Linked DNA regions of Fodinicurvata sp. EGI_FJ10296. The protein of the gene in region 1 interacts with the protein of each later gene in a pairwise test. Links are inferred from orthologs where the notes say so. Each region holds a gene or a part of one and is shown in the gene's direction. Other genes may lie near its edges. The genes, in order: rho and hfq.

The links.
Region 2: the proteins of rho (region 1) and hfq interact in binary tests that used the Escherichia coli proteins (3 or more experiments, as listed by UniProt). The link is inferred for Fodinicurvata sp. EGI_FJ10296 from one-to-one orthologs.

The regions. Positions count from the first base shown.
Region 1 is NZ_JBFCVL010000001.1:433,022-444,245, reverse strand. What follows is about bases 1,702-4,564. They hold rho (transcription termination factor Rho), read left to right. Parts: upstream 1,702-2,436; coding sequence 2,437-3,693; downstream 3,694-4,564. Other genes in these bases: ABZ728_RS01985 (thioredoxin domain-containing protein), read right to left, coding at 4,279-4,564; ABZ728_RS01990 (methylated-DNA--[protein]-cysteine S-methyltransferase), read right to left, coding at 3,761-4,282; ABZ728_RS02000 (J domain-containing protein), read right to left, coding at 1,702-2,050. Also shown: hemE (uroporphyrinogen decarboxylase), read left to right, coding at 1-833; protoporphyrinogen oxidase HemJ, read left to right, coding at 882-1,316; more of ABZ728_RS02000, read right to left, coding at 1,361-1,701; more of ABZ728_RS01985, read right to left, coding at 4,565-6,306; ABZ728_RS01980 (DUF6489 family protein), read left to right, coding at 6,416-6,739; tRNA uridine-5-carboxymethylaminomethyl(34) synthesis GTPase MnmE, read left to right, coding at 6,756-8,114; tRNA uridine-5-carboxymethylaminomethyl(34) synthesis enzyme MnmG, read left to right, coding at 8,201-10,210; 16S rRNA (guanine(527)-N(7))-methyltransferase RsmG, read left to right, coding at 10,207-10,959; ABZ728_RS01960 (ParA family protein), read left to right, coding at 11,010-11,224. UniProt on the Escherichia coli protein: Facilitates transcription termination by a mechanism that involves Rho binding to the nascent RNA, activation of Rho's RNA-dependent ATPase activity, and release of the mRNA from the DNA template.
Region 2 is NZ_JBFCVL010000005.1:76,848-88,165, forward strand. The notes cover bases 5,356-8,312. They hold hfq (RNA chaperone Hfq), read left to right. Parts: upstream 5,356-6,686; coding sequence 6,687-6,938; downstream 6,939-8,312. Other genes in these bases: trkA (Trk system potassium transporter TrkA), read left to right, coding at 5,356-5,495; ABZ728_RS11735 (D-amino-acid transaminase), read left to right, coding at 5,585-6,466; hflX (GTPase HflX), read left to right, coding at 6,947-8,312. In the rest of the region: ntrC (nitrogen regulation protein NR(I)), read left to right, coding at 1-19; ABZ728_RS11720 (PAS domain-containing sensor histidine kinase), read left to right, coding at 219-2,543; ABZ728_RS11725 (sigma-54 dependent transcriptional regulator), read left to right, coding at 2,630-4,063; more of trkA, read left to right, coding at 4,116-5,355; more of hflX, read left to right, coding at 8,313-8,350; co-chaperone GroES, read left to right, coding at 8,451-8,738; groL (chaperonin GroEL), read left to right, coding at 8,802-10,469; mazG (nucleoside triphosphate pyrophosphohydrolase), read right to left, coding at 10,575-11,318. UniProt on the Escherichia coli protein: RNA chaperone that binds small regulatory RNA (sRNAs) and mRNAs to facilitate mRNA translational regulation in response to envelope stress, environmental stress and changes in metabolite concentrations.

The DNA.
Region 1 (11,224 bases):
CGGCAATTCTCTTTTCCGACATCCTGGTCATCCCCCACGCATTGGGCCAGGATGTTACCTTCGTGACAGGTGAAGGACCCAAACTTGCACCGGTAAGATCGGCGGCAGACCTGGCCTTGCTTTCGGGCGATCGGATCGAGACACACCTGGCGCCGGTATTCGAGACCATCGATCGTGTTGCCGGCAATCTGCCCGTGGAAACGGCCTTGATCGGTTTCGCGGGTGCGCCCTGGACAGTCGCGACCTACATGGTCGAAGGCGGCAGTTCGAAGGATTTCGCAACGATCAAGGCATGGTCATATCGAGATCCTGAGGCCATGAACGCCCTCATGGATCTTCTTGTCGACGCAACCGCGCGCTACTTGTGCCGCCAGATTGATGCTGGCGCCCATGTCATTCAGCTTTTCGATACCTGGGCCGGCGCGCTATCTGAAGAAGGTCTGGAACAATGGGTCATCGAGCCGACAAGAAGGCTGGTCCAGCGCCTTCACGCCCATCGTGCCGACATCCCGGTCATCGGCTTTCCAAGACAGATTGGTGCGCAACTGGCCAACTATGTCGAACGTACTGGTGTGTCGGCCGTATCGCTGGATACCGGTGTCGATCTCGACACAGCATCAGCGCTGCAGCGAAGCACGATCATTCAGGGAAACCTCGACCCCGTGCTTCTGACCGTAGGCGGAGACCCGATGCTGCAAGCCGCGAGACGACGGCTGGCGCAACTCGGCCATGGCGGTTACATCTTCAATCTCGGGCACGGAATCACCCCGGCCGCGTCGCCCGATGCGGTTGAAGCCTTAAGTGCATTGATCCGGGAATGGCCATCACGCTAGAAGGTCGACCGGAGACCTGTCGGACATTGCCATACCGAAAGCGGATCCATGACAGATTACTATTCCTGGGTGTTAGTCCTGCATGTGCTATCGCTCATTGCGTGGATGGCCGGCATGTTCTATCTGCCGCGGCTCTACGTTTATCATGCCGATGCCAAGCAGGGGTCGGAACTTTCCGAGACGTTCAAGATCATGGAACGCCGATTGCTTCGCGGTATTATCAATCCGGCGATGATCGCGACCTGGCTATTCGGTCTTTGGTTGTTGGCGTTGCAGCCGGGATGGCTGGAGCAAGGCTGGCTGCACCTGAAGCTGGCTGCCGTCGTCGCGTTGACGGTGATGCATGTATTCTTTGCTCGGTGGCGCAAGGATTTCGAGGGCGACCGAAATGCCCGGCCGGCCCGGTTCTATCGGATTGCCAACGAAGTTCCGACCGTCCTGCTGATTATCATCGTCATATCGGTGATCGTGAAGCCGTTCTGACCGGTTTCCCTGATTATCGCTGTTGCTAATTCCCGGCCGCATCCTCATTCGGCCGCTTCGCGGCGGCGAAGATCGCCTTCCATGAGTCGTGAGGCATCGATCAGCTGAGTCATCCGCAAGGTATCGCCGGTTTCCTTGTCGGGATGATAAATCTGGCTCAGCATCCGGAAACGGGCTTTAACGATCCTCCGGTTGAGCCGCATGCCCGGCGGCAGACCCAGAACATACCGGGCATCGGAGACGGTTCTGACGCCGTCGGGTAGCGGATCGAAGGTCATCAACGATACAAGCGCGCGCATTTCCTCGGCATGCTCACGTGCATCGTCAATTTCGCTACGGCCCCGTGCACGATCCCGGACGGGATCGGTTGTATCGTCGTTATCCGCCGATCCGGTGCTGTCGGATTCTGACAACGCCCGTTCACCGGCATCCAGCGCCAGCAGCAATGCGAGAGCTCGGCGAATGTAGACGTCTGATAATCCGTCCTTGAGCCGAAGTTGAAGCCGCGGCTTGCGGCGGAGAACCCGTCCGGCGCGCGGCCCCGATTTGAGCAGGATGACATCGCGGTCATCGGGTCCGGCGTCTCCGGGATCGGGAACCGAATCCGGATCGAGATGTTCATGCAGAACGAGGACCGCAGTTACGAGATCACTTGCAGTGACGGCCTTGCGCACCGCCAAAGCTAGGACGGCGTCGCGGAAACCGGCGCTGCAGGTAACGATGTAGGATTTCATGCGGTCCTTCTGATTCACTGTCTTTGGACGTTTCGGCGGGATGATACAGTATCGGCCCCGGAACGACAGAGATGCCTTTCTTGCCCATTCCTGTCGCCTGATAGGGAAAAAATCTCTGCCAGGATCGAAAAAGTTTCAGGAGGTCATGGTGATCATTTGACTTGCAACGCAGGTTCGGTTACCCATCTGAAAGGCGGGAGTCGAAGTCCGACGATACGGACTGACTCTCGTTCATCTCCACCTCCGATATCGGTCCGGGTCTGTAATCGTCCTTACGGGACGTTCCCTCCTCCGCCTTCGGCTGTCTTTTCAGGCATCTTCCACTTCACCTGACGTCCGCACACAGTCGTCGTGCGATTGCCGTCACTCCCGTTACGGGCTCATCAATGCATCTACAAGACCTCAAGGATAAATCTCCGGCGGATCTTCTGGCATATGCCGAAGAGTTGGAGATCGAGAACGCGAGCAACCTGCGCAAGCAGGACATGATGTTTGCGATCCTGAAACAGTTGGCCGAGAACGATATTGCGATCTTCGGCTCGGGCGTTCTGGAAGTCCTCCCGGACGGCTTTGGATTTCTACGGTCGCCGGAAGCCAACTATCTTCCGGGTCCCGACGATATCTATGTTTCGCCCAATCAGGTACGGCGTTTCGCTCTGCGAACCGGCGATACCGTCGAAGGGCAGATCCGGTCGCCCAAGGATGGCGAACGGTATTTCGCGCTGGTCAAGGTCAACCAGATCAACTTCGAGGATCCGGACCGGGTCCGGCATCGGATCAACTTCGATAATCTTACGCCCCTGTATCCGGAAACCCGACTTCGGATGGAGGTCGAAAATCCGACATCCAAGGATCTGACCGCGAGGATCATGGAGTTGGTGGCACCGATCGGCAAGGGACAGCGGGCCCTGATCGTCGCGCCACCCCGGACCGGCAAGACGATGATGCTGCAGACGGTGGCGAATTCCATCGCGGCCAATCATCCCGAAGCGTATCTCATCGTACTTCTGATCGATGAGCGGCCCGAGGAAGTGACGGATATGGACCGGTCGGTGAAGGGTGAGGTGATTTCTTCGACCTTCGACGAGCCAGCGGCGCGCCATGTCCAGGTCGCCGAGATGGTCATCGAAAAGGCGAAGCGGCTGGTCGAACACAAGAAGGATGTCGTGATTCTTCTTGATTCGATCACCCGGCTCGCTCGTGCCTATAACACGGTCGTCCCGTCGTCCGGCAAGGTTCTCACGGGCGGCGTCGATGCGAACGCACTTCAGCGGCCGAAACGGTTCTTCGGTGCTGCTCGCAATATCGAGGAAGGCGGCAGTCTGTCGATCATTGCGACGGCGCTTGTCGAGACCGGCAGCCGCATGGATGAAGTGATTTTCGAAGAGTTCAAGGGCACCGGCAACTCCGAACTCATCCTCGATCGGAAGATCGCCGACCGGAGGATATTCCCGGCGATCGATATAACGCGGTCGGGAACGCGAAAGGAAGAGCTGTTGGTATCCAAAGGCGAACTGTCGAAGATGTGGGTCCTGCGCCGCATCCTTCAGCCAATGGGGCCGAACGATGCGATGGAGTTCCTTCTCGACAAGCTCCGACATACCAAGAACAACGCCGACTTCTTCGAGAGTATGAACCAGTAGCGTCTATGTTGGCCGGCGCCGTTTCACGTGAAACGGCGCGCCGGCAATCGGCTCGACGGTTTATCGATCAGAGGCCTCTTCGCTCGTGGGCGAGGAGGTCTTTTTTTGTCCTCAGTCCCTCCCCGCCGCTGTAGCCGCCAAGGCCTGTTGTGGCGACAACCCGGTGACATGGCACGATGATCGGAATCCGATTGCGGCCGCAGCCCGTACCAACGGCCCGTGGGCTGCTGGATATCTCACGGGCGAGCCCGGCATAACTGGCGGTTTCGCCATACGGGATATTTAGCATGGCGGCACGCAGCCGCGCCTGGAATACCGTTCGGGGGTTCGCGAGTGGTATGGCGAATCGGCGAAGCTGACCATCGAAGTAGGCCTTCAACTGTGCCTGAACATCTGCCAGGACCGGCGGCAGACGATCCGGCGACATCAGCTGTTTGTCCCCGGGATTATTGTCCGCATCGGCTGAACCGTCAGTTTCGCCGATCGTTATGCCGGAAAGCACCCACGCTTCGCCCTCCCTAGCTGCGTTAATACGCAGGATCCCGATTGGAGATGGGCACATCAATTCCATGCTGACTTCCACGATCATGGGCCGTCAGGTTTCAGGTCCGCGGGATTCGTCACTGGTGGATAGCACATCATTCCCTGACATCGATACGCCGTTGCTTGGCCCTGAACCCGTGTCTTTCCCGCTGCCGGGTGGGATTCCGGCAGATTGGAGGTGTCGGAGACGGTTACCACCATGCGTCTTGGATCCGCGACGTTGCGTGCGGCCTCTCCAAGAGCTTCCGTCGCCGGATCTCCATTCTCTCCAACGATGATCACGGTTTCAGCATTGTAAAGGTGATCGATCCCGGCGAGGTAGCTGGCAAGCGGGAAAATATTTCGTTGAAGCGCACCACCGAAGGCCCGGATGATGCCTTCGGCCCGGTCGGCAAAGCGTTGCTCGCCGGTCAAGTGGTACAAGCGGGCCAGGCCAATGAGAAGGCTGCCATTGCCGGACGGCTCCGCATTGTCGTGAATACTCTTCGTTCGCACGATCAGGGCTTCGGCATCGTCGGCCGTCAGAAAATAGCCGCCGGCATCGCGATCGGCGAACCGCTCTTCGGTCGTGTCGGCCCAACCGACAGCGAGCTGAAGGTACTTCGACTGCCCTGTCGCCATGAACAGAGCCAGCGCAGCCTGGATCATCGCCGCATAGTCGGTCAGCATTCCGATTTGATGACGCCGGCCATCACGCCAGGCGTGGAAAAGCCGATCGCCGTCGCCAAGTGCGTCGACAACCGCATTAAATGCTCTGGCGGCCCTGGCGGTCCAGTCCGGCTGGTTCATGGTGGCGCCGCAACGCGCCAGCGCCGCGATGGTCAGTCCGTTCCAGTCGGCCAGAACCTTGTCATCCAAAGCGGGTCGGACGCGCTTCGATCGGGCCTGGAACATCAGTGTCATCGGCTGGGTAAGTGCCTGCTCGACCGAAGGTTCGGGCAGACCGTCGGCGTGGCGGCGATTAAGGATGGTCACACCCTCCCAATTCCCCTCCGGCGTGATGTCATAAGTTTTCTCCAGCAAGGCCATGGTCTCGGGCTCGACCGCGTCATCCAGGGCCTCGCGGATCTGCTTCTGCGTCCAGATGTAGAACCGCCCCTCCTCCCCTTCGCTGTCCGCGTCCAGGCTGGCGGCGAACGCACCGTTGGACAGAGTCATCTCGCGGTCGAGCCACGCGACGGTTTCGTGGATACGGTGCGAGAACAGCGGATCGTCGGTCGCCAGCCATTGCATCAGCAGAAGGTCGAGAAGCTGGGCGTTGTCGTAGAGCATCTTCTCGAAATGTGGCACGAGCCACTGGTCATCGACGGAATATCGGGAGAAGCCGCCGCCCAGATGGTCGTAAATGCCGCCCTGGCACATTCGCCGCACCGCCAGTTCGACGGTGGCGGCAAGCGCCGGTGAACCTGTCCGCCGGGCGGCGTGCCAGATCAGCGTGAGCACACTGACCTGCGGGAACTTCGGTGCGCCCTTTATGCCGCCATGGACCGGGTCCATTTCCGCGGCCAATTGTTCGGCTGCCTGGTCGATGATGGCCGGATCGACGGCCTCGACGGACTCGCTCTCGCTGAGCCGCGCTAGAGCCGTACGCAGCGCGTCCACGTTGCCGGCAACCTTGTCCGGGTCCTGGTGGTACACCTGCGACACCAGTTTCAGGACTTCGGCAAATCCGGGACGGCCGAATTTTGGCACGGACGGGAAATAGGTTCCGCCCCAGAACGGGTGGCCGTCCGGCGTCAGGAACATGGTCAGCGGCCATCCGCCGGGCTGACCGGTCATGACGAGGGCGTTCATGTAGATCTGATCGATGTCCGGCCGCTCTTCCCGATCGACCTTGATGTTGACGAAAAGCTGGTTCATGACCTCTGCAATGGCGGGATCCTCGAAGCTCTCATGGGCCATGACGTGGCACCAGTGACAGGCGGCATAGCCGATCGACAGCAGGATCGGCTTGTTCTCCGCTTTCGCCGTTGCCAGCGCCTCACTGCCCCACGGATACCAGTGTACCGGATTGTCGGCATGCTGGAGCAAATACGGGCTTGCGCTGTCCGCCAGACGATTCTGCGTCATCGGTACCCCAATGGCTGGTGCTTCGGATTCGGGATGGTGGCGAAATCGCGGACGATTTCCTTTATCCTGTCGCGTGAACTTTAGGTGATTCCTTTGACGGGAGCAGTCAATGAATATCCGCATCGACATAGAATGCACACCCGAGGAAGCCCGCACTTTTCTCGGGCTGCCCGAAATCAAGCCATTGCAGGATGCGATGATCGAACAGATGCGCCAGCAGATCCCCGCTTCCATGACCGCCATGGATCCCGAGACGCTGATGAAGACCTGGATGCCGATGTCCCTTCAGGGTCTGGAACAGATGAATCGGGCCGTATGGGATGCCATGAACCAGAGCGCGCGTTCCGGCAGCGGGTCACGGCAAACCAGCGATGACGAGAAGCCTGAAAGCGACGGAACGACGGCCGGCGGCAAGAAGTCGGGCCGACGATAGGGACCGAACACAGCTGATGTCACGAGACACAATTTTCGCCCTCTCCACGGTGCCGGGAAGATCCGGTGTGGCGGTCATCCGCATTTCGGGTCCTGAGGCACGTGGCGCCCTGGCAGCGCTGACCCCGGGCGATCCGGTACCGGCCGATCGGCGGGCCAGACTTCGACAATTGAAGGATCCTGAATTCGGCCCCGGATTCGGTGACGTCATCGACCAGGCTCTGGTGCTGGGGTTTGCGGGGCCACGGAGTTTTTCCGGCGAGGATATGGTCGAGATCCATTGCCATGGAGGACGGGCCGTGGTCGATCGGCTGTTGTCTGTATTAAGCCGGATGCCGGGATTGCGCCCGGCCGAGCCCGGTGAATTCACGCGGCGGGCGTTCGACAATGGTAAGCTCGATCTGACGGAGGTCGAGGGTCTGGCCGATCTGATCGACGCGGAAACCGCGGCCCAGCACCGTCAGGCCCTGCGGCAGATGGACGGTGCGCTGGGTCGGCTCTACGACGGTTGGCGGCAAACTCTGTCGCGTGCGTTGGCCTATGCCGAGGCCGATCTGGATTTCCCGGACGAGGATTTGCCCGAAGGGATCACCGATACGATCGCACCAACTCTGGCCGGAATCGGATCGAGTATCCGTGCCCATCTTGCGGATGCAAGGCGCGGAGAACGCGTTCGGTCGGGGCTGGAGATTGCCGTCCTGGGGCGCCCGAACGCCGGGAAGTCCAGTCTCGTCAATCTGCTGGCGCAACGGGATGCGGCGATTGTCTCGGCGGTCGCCGGGACGACCCGGGACGTGGTCGAGGTCCATCTGGATCTTGGCGGATACGCCGTTGTCGTTGCCGATACCGCAGGAATGCGAGAGATCGGTGACGAAGTCGAATTGGAAGGGGTCCGCCGGGCACGCTTGCGCGCCGATAGCGCCGATCTGCGGGTCCTGGTGGTCGATGCCGCCGATCTCGACGCCGCTGGCGGCCTCCCCGACGATCTGGCGGAACTGTGTTCAAGAGACACTGTGGTAGCGGTCAACAAGATCGATCGGCTGGTGGGACCCGTCACACTGTCGGCGATTGAAGGCCCCGCAATCGGCGTGTCCGCTGTCAGCGGAGCGGGCATTTCGGATTTGGTGGAGATGTTGGTGTCGATGGTTCGCGACCGCCTGAGCGGTGACGGCGGCCCGCCGCTGACACGGGCCAGACACCGCGATGCGTTGGCCGAGTGTGCCGATGCCCTTGACCGGGCCATGGCGGCCCCGTTACCAGAACTGGCAGCAGAGGATGTGCGTCTGGCGGTTCGTGCGCTGGGGCGCGTTACCGGTCGCGTCGATGTCGAGGATATCCTCGACATCGTGTTCCGCGATTTCTGCATTGGAAAATAGGGGTCATCGTTTCACGTGAAACGATGACCGACAGAAGCTTTACCAGGATGACCACCATGACCGGACCTTCGCATGCATTGACGTGCATGTCTTCCCGATCCGATGCCGGCAGAGCGCAGGACGGCGAAGCCGAACGCTATGATGTCCTCGTGGTTGGCGGCGGGCACGCAGGCACCGAGGCGGCCGCCGCTGCGGCACGATTGGGCGCGCGGACGGCACTGATAACCCACCGTCTCGACACGATCGGGGCGATGTCGTGCAATCCGGCGATCGGCGGGCTCGGTAAGGGACATCTGGTCCGGGAAATCGACGCCCTGGACGGCATCATGGGCAAGGCGATCGACCGCGCCGGTATCCAGTTCAGGATGTTGAACCAGCGTAAGGGTCCTGCGGTGCGCGGGCCTCGGGCACAGGCGGATCGGGAGCTGTACAAGCAAGCGGTCCGGGCTCTGCTGGGCGAACAGGACGGACTGTCACTGATCGCCGGTGAAGTGGCCGATCTTATCGTCGAATCGTCGGCCGAGGCGAATGGGACGGTCAAAGGGGTGCTGCTGCGGGACGGACGCCGGTTGCTGTCCGAGGCCGTCGTCCTGACAACCGGCACGTTCCTGAATGGTCTGATTCATATTGGCGAAGAAAAAATTCCGGCGGGACGTGTCGGTGAGGCCCCTTCGGTTGGTTTGTCAGCCCGTTTATCGCAGGCGGGCGTGCCTCTTGGCCGATTGAAGACGGGCACGCCTGCAAGACTCGATGGTCGAACAATCGACTGGGATCGTCTGGAAGTGCAGCCGGGCGATGACCCGCCGACGCCCTTCTCGTATATGACCGATCGAATCACGACCCGACAAGTCCCGTGTCATATCACCCATACAACCCGCGAGACACACGCGCTCATCCAGGCGAACCTTCACCGCTCGCCGATCTATGGCGGCGCTATCGACAGCACTGGGCCTCGCTATTGTCCGAGTATCGAAGACAAGGTCGTGCGCTTCGCGGACAAGGAACGTCACCAGATATTTCTGGAGCCGGAGGGGCTGGACGATCACACCGTCTATCCCAACGGTATTTCGACCTCCCTGCCCAAGGATGTCCAGGACGCTCTGATTGCGACCATTCCGGGGTTGGAGCGAGCGCGGATCCTGCAGCATGGATATGCGATCGAATATGACTATGTCGATCCGCGATCGCTGACACCGGCTTTGGCGCTGCGCCACCTTCCCGGCCTTTTCCTGGCTGGACAGATCAACGGGACGACAGGATACGAGGAAGCCGGTGCGCAGGGACTGATCGCCGGCCTCAATGCTGCACTTCGATCGGGCGCCGCAGGCGGCACCGGCGCCGAAGAAGGTCCGACGTTCAGCATTGACCGAAGCCAGGGATATATCGGCGTTCTTGTCGATGACCTGATCCGGTACGGGGCGCCGGAACCGTACCGGATGTTCACCTCTCGCGCCGAGTACAGATTGATTCTCCGCGCGGATAATGCCGACCAGCGGCTTACCGGCCTGGGCGCGGCGATCGGATGTGTCGGAGCCGCGCGGCGCGAACGCTACGATACGAAGATGACAATGCTGACCGATGCTCGCTCACGCGTGGAAACGCTTTCGCTCACGCCTCAGGAGGCTCGGCGCCATGGGCTGGCGGTGAATCATGACGGTGTTCGTCGGTCTGCGTATGATTTGCTGCGTTACGAAGAAATTACGATCGACCGACTGGCCGCAATCTGGCCGGGACTCGGTGCCTTGCCGGCGGATGTGGCAGAGCAGATCGAGATCGACGGTCGGTATGCCGGATACCTTCAGCGGCAGAGTGCGGATATTCGTGCCTTTCAGCGTGATGAAACGCTGCAGCTTCCGGCATCGCTGGACTATGCGCACATCGGGGGCCTTTCCAATGAAGTTCGAGAGAAGCTGGAAAAAACGCGGCCGGCGACGCTCGGCGCTGCAGGACGAATTCCGGGGGTGACGCCGGCTGCACTCATTCTTTTGCTGCAGCATGTCAGAAGGGTTCGGGCAGCCGGGTCTGAAGGCACCGAAGCTGAAGTCCCTGATGCCGCCTCCCCCAATTCCTGTCCCAAATCACGGCTGAGCGCATGACCAACGAGAAAGCAACCGGCGGATCGACGGCGGCTGCCGGAACCGCCCCCCTCGATATCGGGCCTGCAGAGTTCCAGGCATGGACGGGTGTTTCACGTGAAACGCTCGATCGACTGAAAGTCTACGCCGACCTGCTCATCGAGTGGCAGCGCCGGTTAAACCTGATCGGCGCGACGACCCAGCCCATTCTCTGGCAGCGACATATGCTCGATTCGGCCCAACTCTATCCACTGTTGCCGGCAGAATGTCGCGTGCTGGTCGATCTTGGCGCCGGTGCCGGCTTTCCCGGGCTGGTCCTCGCCGCGATGGGCGTGGCCGAGGTGCATCTTGTAGAAGCCGACAGTCGGAAATCGGCTTTCCTTCGCGAGGCGGCGCAGGCCATGGCCGTGAACGTCAGCATTCACACCCAACGTATCGAGGCCATGGAGCCGTTTCCCGCCGATGTCATCACGGCCCGAGCCCTTGCAGCGCTTTCGGTATTGGTGGACATGAGTCAGCCGTTCACGCATAAAGGGACGGTAATGGCGTTTCCCAAGGGGCGGAATGGTCTGCGGGAAGTCGCGGAAGCGAAAGAGTCCTGGACACGCAAGGGCTGGACACCGGATGTCCGGACGGTTTCCAGCGTGACCGATGCTTCCGCTGCAATCATCCTGATGACCGGCCTGCCCGCGGCGTTCGATGATGCTGATACGCAGGACAAGCGGCCAGCAGCGCCAACGCCGGAGTCGGTCGAAACCCGCAAGCGGTAAAGGAAAGCAACGTGTCGGCCAAATTTATCCAGGACCTTCCCAGCCGGGACATGCCGAACATCGATGGTGCAGTCGTCGCCGAAAAGGACGCCGATGAACGCGGCGGCCGGACTGCGCGCATCCTCGCAATCGCCAATCAGAAGGGCGGTGTCGGCAAGACGACCACGGCGATCAATCTGGGCACAGCGCTGGCCGCCGCTGGCAAGCAGGTTCTCATCATTGATCTGGACCCGCAGGGCAATGCGTCGACAGGCTTGGGTATTCC
Region 2 (11,318 bases), on another replicon or contig:
CGTCCGCGGGCTCAAATAGCGTTGCGCGCGACGCAGACGGCAGGTATCCACTGACAGGCAGGTGAGGGCGCGAGCGGGGATCGTGCCTGTGGCGATGCGCTGTGCTACCGATAAGGTTTCCGCCCCGGCAGTAGTGTCCGGTAACCTGCCCCATCCGGTCGGTTTGACCGGGACCGAACCACCGCCGGCCCTTTGGAATTATTGGAAGTCTGTTGTCCATGGCGAGTGGCGCCGATACCGACAAGCGTATTCCGCAGGGTCATTCCCTGCGTCTGGCGTGGCGCGACCTGGTCCGCTGGTCGTCGCGGCTTGGGCTGGGCAACAAATTCGCGCTTGCCCTGATGGTCGCGGCCGTTCTGGCCGGATTGGCCACCTATGCCGCGCTGACCGAGGGTACGTCACTCAACCGCGATACGGACACGATCAACTTCCTCCTCAACCTCGATCTGTTCATACTGCTATTGCTTGGGGCGGTGATCGCGCGGCGCGTGGCCATCCTGTGGGGACAGCGGCGGCAGGGGCTGGCGGGTTCGCGCCTGCATGTGCGGGTTGTGGCGCTGTTCAGCGTTGTGGCCGTTGCGCCGGCGATCCTGATGGCGACCTTCTCGCTGCTATTCTTCCATGCCGGCCTGCAATCCTGGTTCTCTGACCGGGTCTCCACCGCCGTCAATGAAAGCCTCTCGGTGGCCCAGGCCTATCTGGAGGAACATCAGCAAACACTGCGGGCCGATGCGCTTTCGATGGCCAACGATATCAATCGCGAGGCGGAACGCCTTGCGGTCGATTCAGCGTTTTTCAATCAGTTCGTTACCACACAGGCCATTCTCCGGAACCTCACCGAGGCTCTGGTCTTCGATTCGTCCGGCGAAACCCTGGCCCGTTCAAACCTGACCTTTGCGCTCCAGTTCGAACCCATTCCCGAAGACATTCTGTCCGACGCCCGCAATGGCGACGTCCGGCTGATGCCGACGGACAGCGATGACCGGGTCCGCGCGCTGATCCGGCTCGACCGGTTCGACGACGCATTTCTGCTGGTGGGCCGCCTGGTCGAAGCCAGCGTCATCGGCCATATGGAACGCGCGGAAACTGCTGTTGCCGAGTATCGGGAGCTGGAGGGGCGGCGGTCGACCCTTCAGATCACCTTCACGCTGATTTACGCTGTCGTTTCGCTGCTTCTGCTCATGGTCGCCGTCTGGCTGGCGCTGGTCTTTGCCGACCGGCTGGTCGCGCCCGTCAGCGCATTGATCGTCGCGGCGGAGCGCGTACGCAGCGGCGATCTTGCTGCCAGGGTGACGCCGACGGCCAGCGGTGACGAACTCTCCGATCTCGGCCGGGCTTTCAACCGCATGACCAGCCAGCTGGAAAGCCAGCGGTCCGAACTGATCGAAGCCAACCGCCAGCTCGATCACCGCCGGCGCTTTACCGAGACCGTTCTTTCAGGTGTGTCCGCAGGGGTGCTTGGCGTCGACGAAGGCGGTGTGGTCAATCTGCCCAACCGATCGGCAACGGAGCTGCTGGGCCTCGACCTGGAGAATATCCTCGGCGCACGATTGACCGATATTGTCCCGGAAATCGACGACCTGCTGGCGACCGCGCGGCGCCAGAACCGTCTGGCCGAAGGCAATATCAGGATCTACAGGAACGGGGAATTGCGCACGCTGCTGGTCCGGATCGCGGCCGAAAGACTGGACGGCCGGGTGCGCGGATACGTCGTCACCTTCGACGATATCACAGAGCTTCTGGCCGCGCAGCGAAAAGCGGCTTGGGCCGATGTGGCCCGACGCATCGCGCACGAGATCAAGAATCCGCTGACGCCGATCCAGCTGTCGGCGGAAAGACTGAAGCGGCGCTATCTGAGACAAATTGATAACGATCCCGAAACGTTTTCGCGGTGTATCGAGACTATCGTCCGCCATGTTGGGGATATCGGCCGCATGGTCGATGAGTTTTCGTCGTTTGCACGGATGCCGGCGCCAGTTATCGAGCCGATCGATATCGTCGATCTGACGGGGCAGGCGGCGTTTCTGCAGAAGACCGCCCGCCCGGATATTAATTTCGAAACCGAAACGGAAGAAGATGCTGTTATCGTGGCTTGCGACGGCCGCCAGATATCCCAGGCCATGACCAATCTGCTGCAGAATGCGATCGATGCGATCGATGCACGCCTTGAACAGCAGTCGGAAGGAGAGGCAATCGTTCCCCGGATCCGGATCAGGGTCGACGACGCGGGCGACGCCATAACAGTGTCGTTCATCGACAACGGACGGGGATTGCCGACGGATGAAAGGGATCGGTTGACGGAACCCTACGTTACAACGCGGGACAAGGGCACAGGCCTTGGCCTTGCGATTGTGAAGAAAATAATGGAAGACCATGGTGGCCGGCTTGTTCTCGAAGACAATTCGGAGGAAAAGGGCGCTATCGTGCGAATGGTCTTCCCCAAGATCGAGACCCCGGCACCGGCACGTGAAATTGACCCGCAGGGCCCGGAAGGTGAGAATGACGGTCCGACCAGAACCGGCCCGGATTCCGATGATGACTGACCACACGCAGAATTGCGCCGGCCTTGGCGCCTCGGGCGAGATCGGCACGAATAATGACCCCTTCAGGGGCGAACAACGGATGTCTCATGGCGCATGATATTCTGGTCGTCGACGACGAAGCGGATATCCGCATGCTCATCTCGGGCATTCTCGAGGATGAAGGATATGCCGCGCGGGAAGCCGGAACGTCGGAACAGGCACTCAATCAACTTGCCGCCCGTCAGCCGACCCTCGTGATCCTCGACGTCTGGCTTCAGGGCAGCGAGATGGACGGTCTGGGAATTCTGGATCGTGTCCGTTCCGACTATCCGCAGGTCCCGGTCGTCATGATCAGCGGCCACGGCAATATCGAGATGGCCGTCGACGCAATCAAGCGCGGCGCTTACGATTTCATCGAGAAGCCGTTCAAGACCGATCGCCTGTTGCTGATGGTCGATCGGGCCATCGAAGCGGCCCGCCTCCGCCGCGAGAACGCGGAGCTGCGGCTTCGCTCCGGCAAGGACGGAGAGCTGGTCGGTGAGTCGGCGGCCATGATGCAGCTGAAGCAACAGATCAACCGCGTTGCACCGACCGGAAGCCGCGTTCTCATCACAGGGCCGGCCGGAACGGGCAAAGAGGTCGTAGCCAGAATGCTGCACGGACTTTCCAAGCGCCGGGATGGTCCGTTCGTCGTTCTGAACTGCGCCGCGCTCCATCCGGACCGCCTCGAAGAAGAACTCTTCGGCAGCGAACACGATGACCGCAGACGCGCCGGGACTCTGGAATCCGCTCACGGCGGCACGCTCCTGCTGGATGAGGTGGCGGATATGCCGCTGGTGACGCAGGGCAAGATCGTCAGAATGCTGCAGGAGCGGAGTTTCACGCGGGTAGGCGGCATTCAGACTGTCGAGGTCGATGTCCGTGTAATCGCGTCCTCGAACAGGGACCTTGTCGAAGCGATCAAGGACGGCACATTCCGCGAGGATCTGTACTATCGGCTAAACGTCGTGCCCATTCATGTCCCGCCGCTTGTCGACCGCAAGGAAGACATCCCGTCGCTTGCCCGGCATTTCATGGCGCGCAACGCCGAGATGCAGGGACTGCCGCCACGCGACATCGGCGAAGACGCAATGGCCGCGCTCAGGTCCTACGACTGGCCCGGCAATGTCCGCCAGTTGCGCAATGTCATGGATTGGCTGCTGATCATGGCGGGGCCGGAGGGGTCCGGGGCGATCAGGGCCGACATGCTGCCGCCGGAAATCGGCGCAATCGCACCCGACGTCCTGAAATGGGAGAAGGGAGGCGAAATCATGGGGTTGGCGCTGCGCGAAGCCCGGGAAGTGTTCGAGCGCGAATACCTTCTGGCCCAGATAACGCGCTTCAATGGCAATGTCAGCCGGACGGCTGAATTCGTCGGAATGGAGCGTTCCGCCCTGCATCGCAAACTGAAAAGTCTTGGCGTCAACCCGGCAACGGTGTCGACCGCGGCGCCCGGCACCATTCCGCCGGCTCTGTCGGATCAGTCCGACGAACGGGTCTGACAGCGCTCGTGACCGATGTGCCGACCAGAAACACACCCAAAGGTATTGACCCATGAAGGTCGTCATCTGCGGCGCCGGGCAGGTCGGCGCCAATATCGCCCGGTATCTTGCCACCGAGAACAACGACGTCACGGTCATCGACCGTGAGTCGCGGCTGACCAAGAAAATCTCGGACACGCTGGACGTACAGGCACTCGTTGGTCATGCCTCAAGCCCCACCATTCTGGAACAGGCAGGTGCGGCCGACGCGGATCTGCTCGTCGCGGTAACACAGAGCGACGAGGTCAATATGGTCGCCTGTCAGGTGGCGCATTCGCTGTTCAGCGTGCCAACCAAGATCGCGCGGATTCGCAATCAGTCTTATCTGCGGCCGATCTGGGCCGATCTTTTCAGCCGCGAGAATATTCCGATCGATCATGTGATCTCGCCGGAGATCGAGGTCGCCCGCGCGATCGCGAGACGCCTTCAGGTACCCGGAGCCTTCGAGATGATCCCCCTGGCCGACGGTATGGTACGGGTTCTCGGCGTCCTTTGTGCCGACGATTGTCCCATCATCAACACGCCGCTTCGCCAGTTGACCAGCCTGTTTCCGGATCTGAACATAGAGGTCGTGGCGATCGTTCGTGGGAATCGCCCCATCATACCCGATGCCAATGACCAGATGTTTCCGGGTGATGAAGTCTATTTCGTCGCCGACTCCCGTCATGTTGGCAGAGCGATGGCCGCTTTCGGGCACGAGGAGTCGGAAGCCCGGCGGATCGTGATCATCGGGGGCGGCAATGTCGGCTTGTTCCTGGCGCAAGAGATCGAGGCGAATTACCCCGGGGTCACGGCGCGTATCGTCGAGGAGAACGAGGATCGTGCGGCCTACATTGCCCAAACGCTGTCCCGAACGCTCGTCCTGACCGGCGACGGTCTCGACACGGAACTGCTTGAGGAAGCGAATATCGGTGTCACCGAGACCGTGGTGGCGGTTACCAACGACGACGAAGTCAATATTCTCGCCTCACTGCTTGCAAAGAAGCACGGTAGCCAGCGCGCGGTCACACTCGTGAACAATACCGACGTTTACGGGTCGCTGATCACCGGACTGGGGGTGGACGCCGTTGTCAGTCCCCGGGCGATAACGGCATCGGGCATTCTGCAGCACGTAAGGCGGGGCCGGATCAAAGCTGTTCACTCGCTGCGCGACGGTTTCGCCGAGATCATAGAGGCTGAAGCCCTGGACACATCCAGCCTGGTGAACATGCCGATCAAGGACATCAGGCTGCCGGTGGGCGTTATCATCGGCGCTGTGGTTCGCGGCGACGACGTGATCATCGCCAGGCCGAAGACCGTCATCAGGCCCCATGACCGCGTGATCCTGCTTTCCGCCAGCGCCTCGGTGAAAAAAATCGAGAAGATGTTCGCTGTACGACTGGAATTCTTCTGATAACTCCGGCTACACAGTGCGCTCAAGACTGCGCCTTTCGACACGGCTTGCGCCGTGAACCGTCCCGCCAAAGGGGAGCTTCGACGAAGATGCCACGTTTCGCTTACGTCAATGGCCGCTATGTTCCGCACGGCGACGCCGCCGTCCACATCGAGGACCGGGGTTTTCAGTTCGCCGACGGCGTCTACGAGGTGGTGAGCATTCATCGGGGCCGTCTTGTCGACGAAGCAGGACACCTGGATCGGCTGGAGCGGTCGTTGAATGAACTGCGCCTCCAGGCGCCGATGACACGCCGGGCGCTCGCGCTGGTCATGCGTGAACTGATCCGCCGCAATCGTCTGCACAACGGGCTGATATATCTGCAGATTACCCGCGGAGTCGCACCAAGGGACTTCAAATTCCCCAAGGGGGTCGCCCCGACGCTCGTCATGACGACGAAACGCAACGCGCGGGCGCCTGCCGCCACTCTGCGCGACGACGAAGGCGTCAGCGTCGTCTCGATTCCCGACATTCGCTGGAAACGCCGCGACATCAAGACGGTCGCGTTGCTGCCTCAGGCACTGGGCAAGCAACAGGCCGCCGACGCCGGGGCCTTCGAGGCCTGGCAGGTCGATGACGACGGGAATGTCACCGAAGGGTGTTCTTCCAACGCCTGGATCGTCACCAAGGACGGTGTTCTGGTGACCAGACCGGCCACCAATGACATCCTCAACGGCATCACTCGGCGTTCGGTCCTGGCGATCGCGGCCCGAGAGGGATACGAATTCCAGGAGCGCCCCTTTTCCGTGGCCGAGGCTCAGGAAGCACGGGAGGCATTCCTTACCAGTGCAACGACCTATGTCACCCCGATCACGCGCATTGACGGGCAACCCGTTGCCAACGGCCATCCAGGTTCGCTGTCGTCCGCCCTGCGCGGACACTATGTCGCATTCGCGGAATCCGACCGCGCGGAGCTTTATATTGCCGGGTAGGGCAAATTGAAGCGGACCGACGCCGGATAGGCCCAGAGCCTGACGCTGTCCTTCTTCGGCGGCTGACGTTAACGCCGGGGCTTTAGCCCCTTGGCGTCGGGTTCGCCCGTCACCATATCGCTTTGGAAATGGGTCGTTTCACCTGAATCGGTTCGCCAGACCGGCTAACAACCTCCGGGTGACAGATCGGCAGTCATCCACTACAAACCATCGGGGTCAACTGATGTCTGAAAAAAATCAGAACGTACAAGACGTATTTCTTAACTATTGTCGAAAGCAAAAGACACCGGTGACCATTTTTCTTGTAAATGGGGTTAAATTGCAAGGAATTATAACCTGGTTCGATAATTTTTCGGTCCTGCTCAGGCGCGATGCCCACTCACAGCTTGTATACAAGCACGCCATCTCGACTGTAATGCCGGCACACCCCATTCAACTGTTCGAAACCGCCAAGGAAGAGGAAGAGGCCTGAACCGCATCATGACGCCCTCCGATAGCCATCCTTCCAACGATGGGCCGCACCCCGATGCGGCCCATGATGACGATGAACGACTGCCTGCCATCCCCGGCACGGCTTTCGTTCTCCACCCGGAGGTTCGGGGAGAGGCAAAGGGCAGCGCTCGGGGGCTTCGCACCCCCGAAGCTCACCTTGAGGAAGCTGTCGGGCTTGCCGCGGCGATCGATCTGACTGTCGTGGTTGCACGAAGTGTGCGCGTCAACAAGGCTGTCCCGGGCACCTTGCTTGGTGGCGGTGCTGTGGCGGAACTCACCGGGGAAATCCACGAAAAGCGGCCCGAAATCGTTGTGATCGATCACGATCTTTCACCGATCCAGCAACGCAACCTGGAACGGGCCTGGGACGTAAAGGTCATCGATCGAACTGGTCTGATACTCGAAATCTTCGGCGAACGCGCCCGGACGAAGGAGGGTATGCTTCAGGTCGATCTGGCGCACTTGTCGTATCAGCGTTCCCGCCTCGTCCGATCCTGGACCCACCTTGAACGGCAGCGCGGCGGTGCCGGATTCATGGGCGGACCCGGAGAACGGCAGATAGAACTCGATCGTCGGCAGATTGATGACCGGATCGTCCGACTGAAACGGGATCTTGAGGACGTACGACGCACGCGTGGCCTCCATCGGAAATCGCGAGAGCGCGTTCCCTATCCGGTCGTTGCCTTTGTCGGTTACACGAATGCCGGAAAATCCACGCTCTTCAACAGGCTGACTCAATCGGATGTGTTCGCCAAGGACCTGCTGTTTGCGACCCTGGATCCGACCATGCGGCAGATTGAACTCGGCGGCGGTCACAAGGCCATCGTATCGGATACGGTCGGCTTCGTTTCGGACCTGCCAACGCAACTGATCGCCGCGTTCCGGGCCACACTCGAAGAAGTGGACGCCGCAGATATCATCGTACATGTACGCGACGCCGCACATCCTGACGCCGAAGCCCAGCGTCAGGATGTGAATGCCGTCCTGGGATCGATGGGCATCGATACTGAATCCGACCCACGGCTCATCGAAGTGCTGAACAAAGCCGATCTTCTGGAACCCGAAGCCGACGGTTCGCCGAATGCGGTGCTTCGCGCAGGTTCGGGTGCCAATTCGCGCCGAACCCAGCCCCTGGCCATGTCCGCCCTGACCGGCGAGGGCGTCGACACATTGCTTGCCGCTATCAGGGAGCGGCTGGATCAGGCACGCACGTCGTTGACGCTCACCGTTGCCTCTAGCGAAGGGCAGGTTATCGCCTGGCTCTATCAGAACGGAGACGTCGTCGAGCGCCACGACGACGGGGAGCGGATATCGCTGACGGTTCGTCTGTCGCTGCAGGATCGGGCGCGCTTCGAAAAATCTTTTGGCGATCAGGTCGAAATTCCGGGTTGAACTGGTTCGACCGTTTGATTATGTCCGTGGCACTCACAGAGCGTGAGTGCTAACAGGCAACCGCAATGTGCCCACAATCCAACCAAAGGAGCGACACCGCATGGCTTTCAGGCCTCTCCACGATCGCGTAATGGTCAAGCCGACCGAACAGGACGAAGTTACCAAGGGCGGCATCATCATTCCCGATACCGCCAAGGAAAAGCCCATGCAGGGTGAAGTGGTCGCCGTCGGCCCCGGCGCTCGCGACGACAACGGCAAGGTCAATCCGCTCGACGTCAAAGCCGGCGACCGGGTCATGTACGGCAAATGGTCCGGCACCGAAGTCAAGATGGACGGCGCTGACTACCTGATTATGCGCGAATCCGATCTGATGGGCATTCTGGAATAAATTGTCGCCGACCCATCATTCTTCCAAGATTCTGCGGCACAAGACTGAGAAGAGAGAACGGCTATGAGCGCAAAAGACATTAAATTCGGCATCGATGCCCGCGACCGCATGCAGCGCGGTGTGGATATTCTGGCGAACTCCGTCAAGGTTACCCTCGGCCCCAAGGGCCGCAATGTCGTGATCGACAAGAGCTTCGGCGCGCCGAGGACGACCAAGGACGGTGTTACCGTCGCCAAGGAAATCGAACTGACCGACAAATTCGAGAACATGGGCGCGCAGATGCTGCGCGAAGTGGCCTCGAAGACCAACGATCTCGCCGGTGACGGCACGAGTACGGCGACCGTTCTGGCGCAGGCCATCGTGCGCGAAGGCGTGCGGGCCGTTGCTGCCGGCATGAACCCGATGGATCTCAAGCGCGGCATCGATGCGGCCGTCGAATCCGTCGTCGCCGACATCAAGTCGCGCTCGCGGAAGGTCGAGACGAACAGCGAGATCTCCCAGGTCGGTACCATCTCTGCCAATGGCGAGAAGGAAGTCGGCGAGATGATCGCCCAGGCCATGGAACGCGTCGGAAACGAAGGCGTGATCACGGTCGAGGAAGCCAAGGGTCTCCACACGGAGCTCGAAGTCGTCGAAGGCATGCAGTTCGACCGCGGCTATCTCAGCCCGTACTTCGTCACGAACTCCGAGAAGATGCAGGCGGAGCTGGACAACCCGTACATTCTTTTCCACGAAAAGAAGCTGTCCAACCTTCAGGCCCTTCTGCCGGTTCTTGAATCGGTCGTTCAGTCGAGCCGTCCGCTGCTGATCATCGCTGAAGACGTCGAAGGCGAAGCCCTGGCGACGCTGGTCGTCAACAAGCTGCGCGGCGGTCTCAAGATCGCAGCCGTCAAGGCCCCGGGCTTCGGTGATCGTCGCAAGGCGATGATGGAAGACATGGCGATCCTGACCGGTGGCCAGGTCGTGTCGGAAGACGTCGGCATCAAGCTGGAAAACGTCAATCTCGACATGCTCGGCTCCGCCAAGAAGGTGACGATCACCAAGGACGACACCACGATCGTCGACGGTGCCGGCAACAAGGCGGACATCGAAGCCCGCTGCGGTCAGATCCGGGCCCAGTCCGAAGAGACCACGTCCGATTACGACCGTGAAAAGTTGCAGGAGCGTCTGGCCAAGCTGGCTGGCGGTGTTGCCGTTATCCGTGTCGGCGGCGCATCTGAAGTCGAGGTCAAGGAAAAGAAGGACCGCGTCGACGACGCCATGCACGCGACCCGCGCGGCCGTGGAAGAGGGCATCGTCCCGGGTGGCGGCGTTGCGCTGCTTTACGCTTCCCGTGTCCTGGCTGGTCTGAAGCCTGAGAACGACGATCAGCGCGTCGGGATGGACATCATCCGCCGCGCGCTCGAAGCGCCGATCCGCCAGATCGCGACCAATGCGGGCGTCGACGGTTCGATCGTCGTGGGTAAGCTGATGGAGCAGAAGGAAGCGAACTTCGGCTACAACGCAGCGACCGAGACCTACGAAGATCTGATCAAGGCCGGTGTGATCGACCCGACCAAGGTCGTTCGTGCGGCCCTTCAGAACGCTGCATCCGTTGCAGGTCTGCTCGTCACCACCGAAGCGATGGTCGCCGACCATCCGCAGAAGGAAGACGACAGCGGCGCCGGCGCCGGCGGTGGCGGCATGGCCGGAATGGGCGGCATGGGCGGTATGGGTGGCATGGGCTTCTAATCGCCCGTCACTCGACGCCTGGCCGTACCGCAAGGTACGCCATACTCCAGAAGAAGCGGGGGCACCAAATGGTGCCCCTGTTTTTTTGTCTCGTCTTTGCCTGGGCTAGCTTGCCTCGCCAGCCTTGTCGATGCTGCGTGCCTGATTCCAATAGCCGTCCAGCGTCTCAAGATCGACCTCGGCCGGTGTCAGTCCGATCTGGTCGAGACAATCTTCGATATGGGCAAACCGCCGCTCGAATTTCGCATTGGATCCCCGTAGCGCCGCCTCGGGATCAATTCCCAGGTGCCGCCCGAGATTGGCCACGGTAAACAACAGATCGCCGATTTCCTCGGCCGTCGCAGCAGATGAACCCGATTCCAGAGCAGCGCACAATTCTTCCAACTCTTCGCGAAGTTTCGCCAGGATCGGCGGTGCCGTATCCCAGTCGAAGCCGACGCGGGCCGCGCGTCGTTGCAGTTTGACGGCGCGCGTCAGGGCCGGAAGACCCTTGGTTACGCCGTCCAGAGTGCGGGCAGGGCCGTTGCCAGCCTTTGCGCGTCGCTCGTCCTCTTTGATTTTCTCCCACAGCCCGGTCATGGCCTCGGCCGACGCGATGGTTTGGTTGCCGAATATGTGCGGATGCCGGGCAATCATCTTGTCGCCGATCGTGCGGGCCACGTCGGCAAAACCGAACGCGCCGGCCTCGCGCGCCATTCGGCTGTGAAAGACGACCTGAAACAGCAGATCACCCAATTCATCGCGCAGATCATCCATGGAACCGCGCTCGATCGCGTCGGCGACTTCATATGCCTCTTCGATCGTATGCGGGGCGATGGACGCGAAGGTCTGTTCCAGATCCCAGGGACA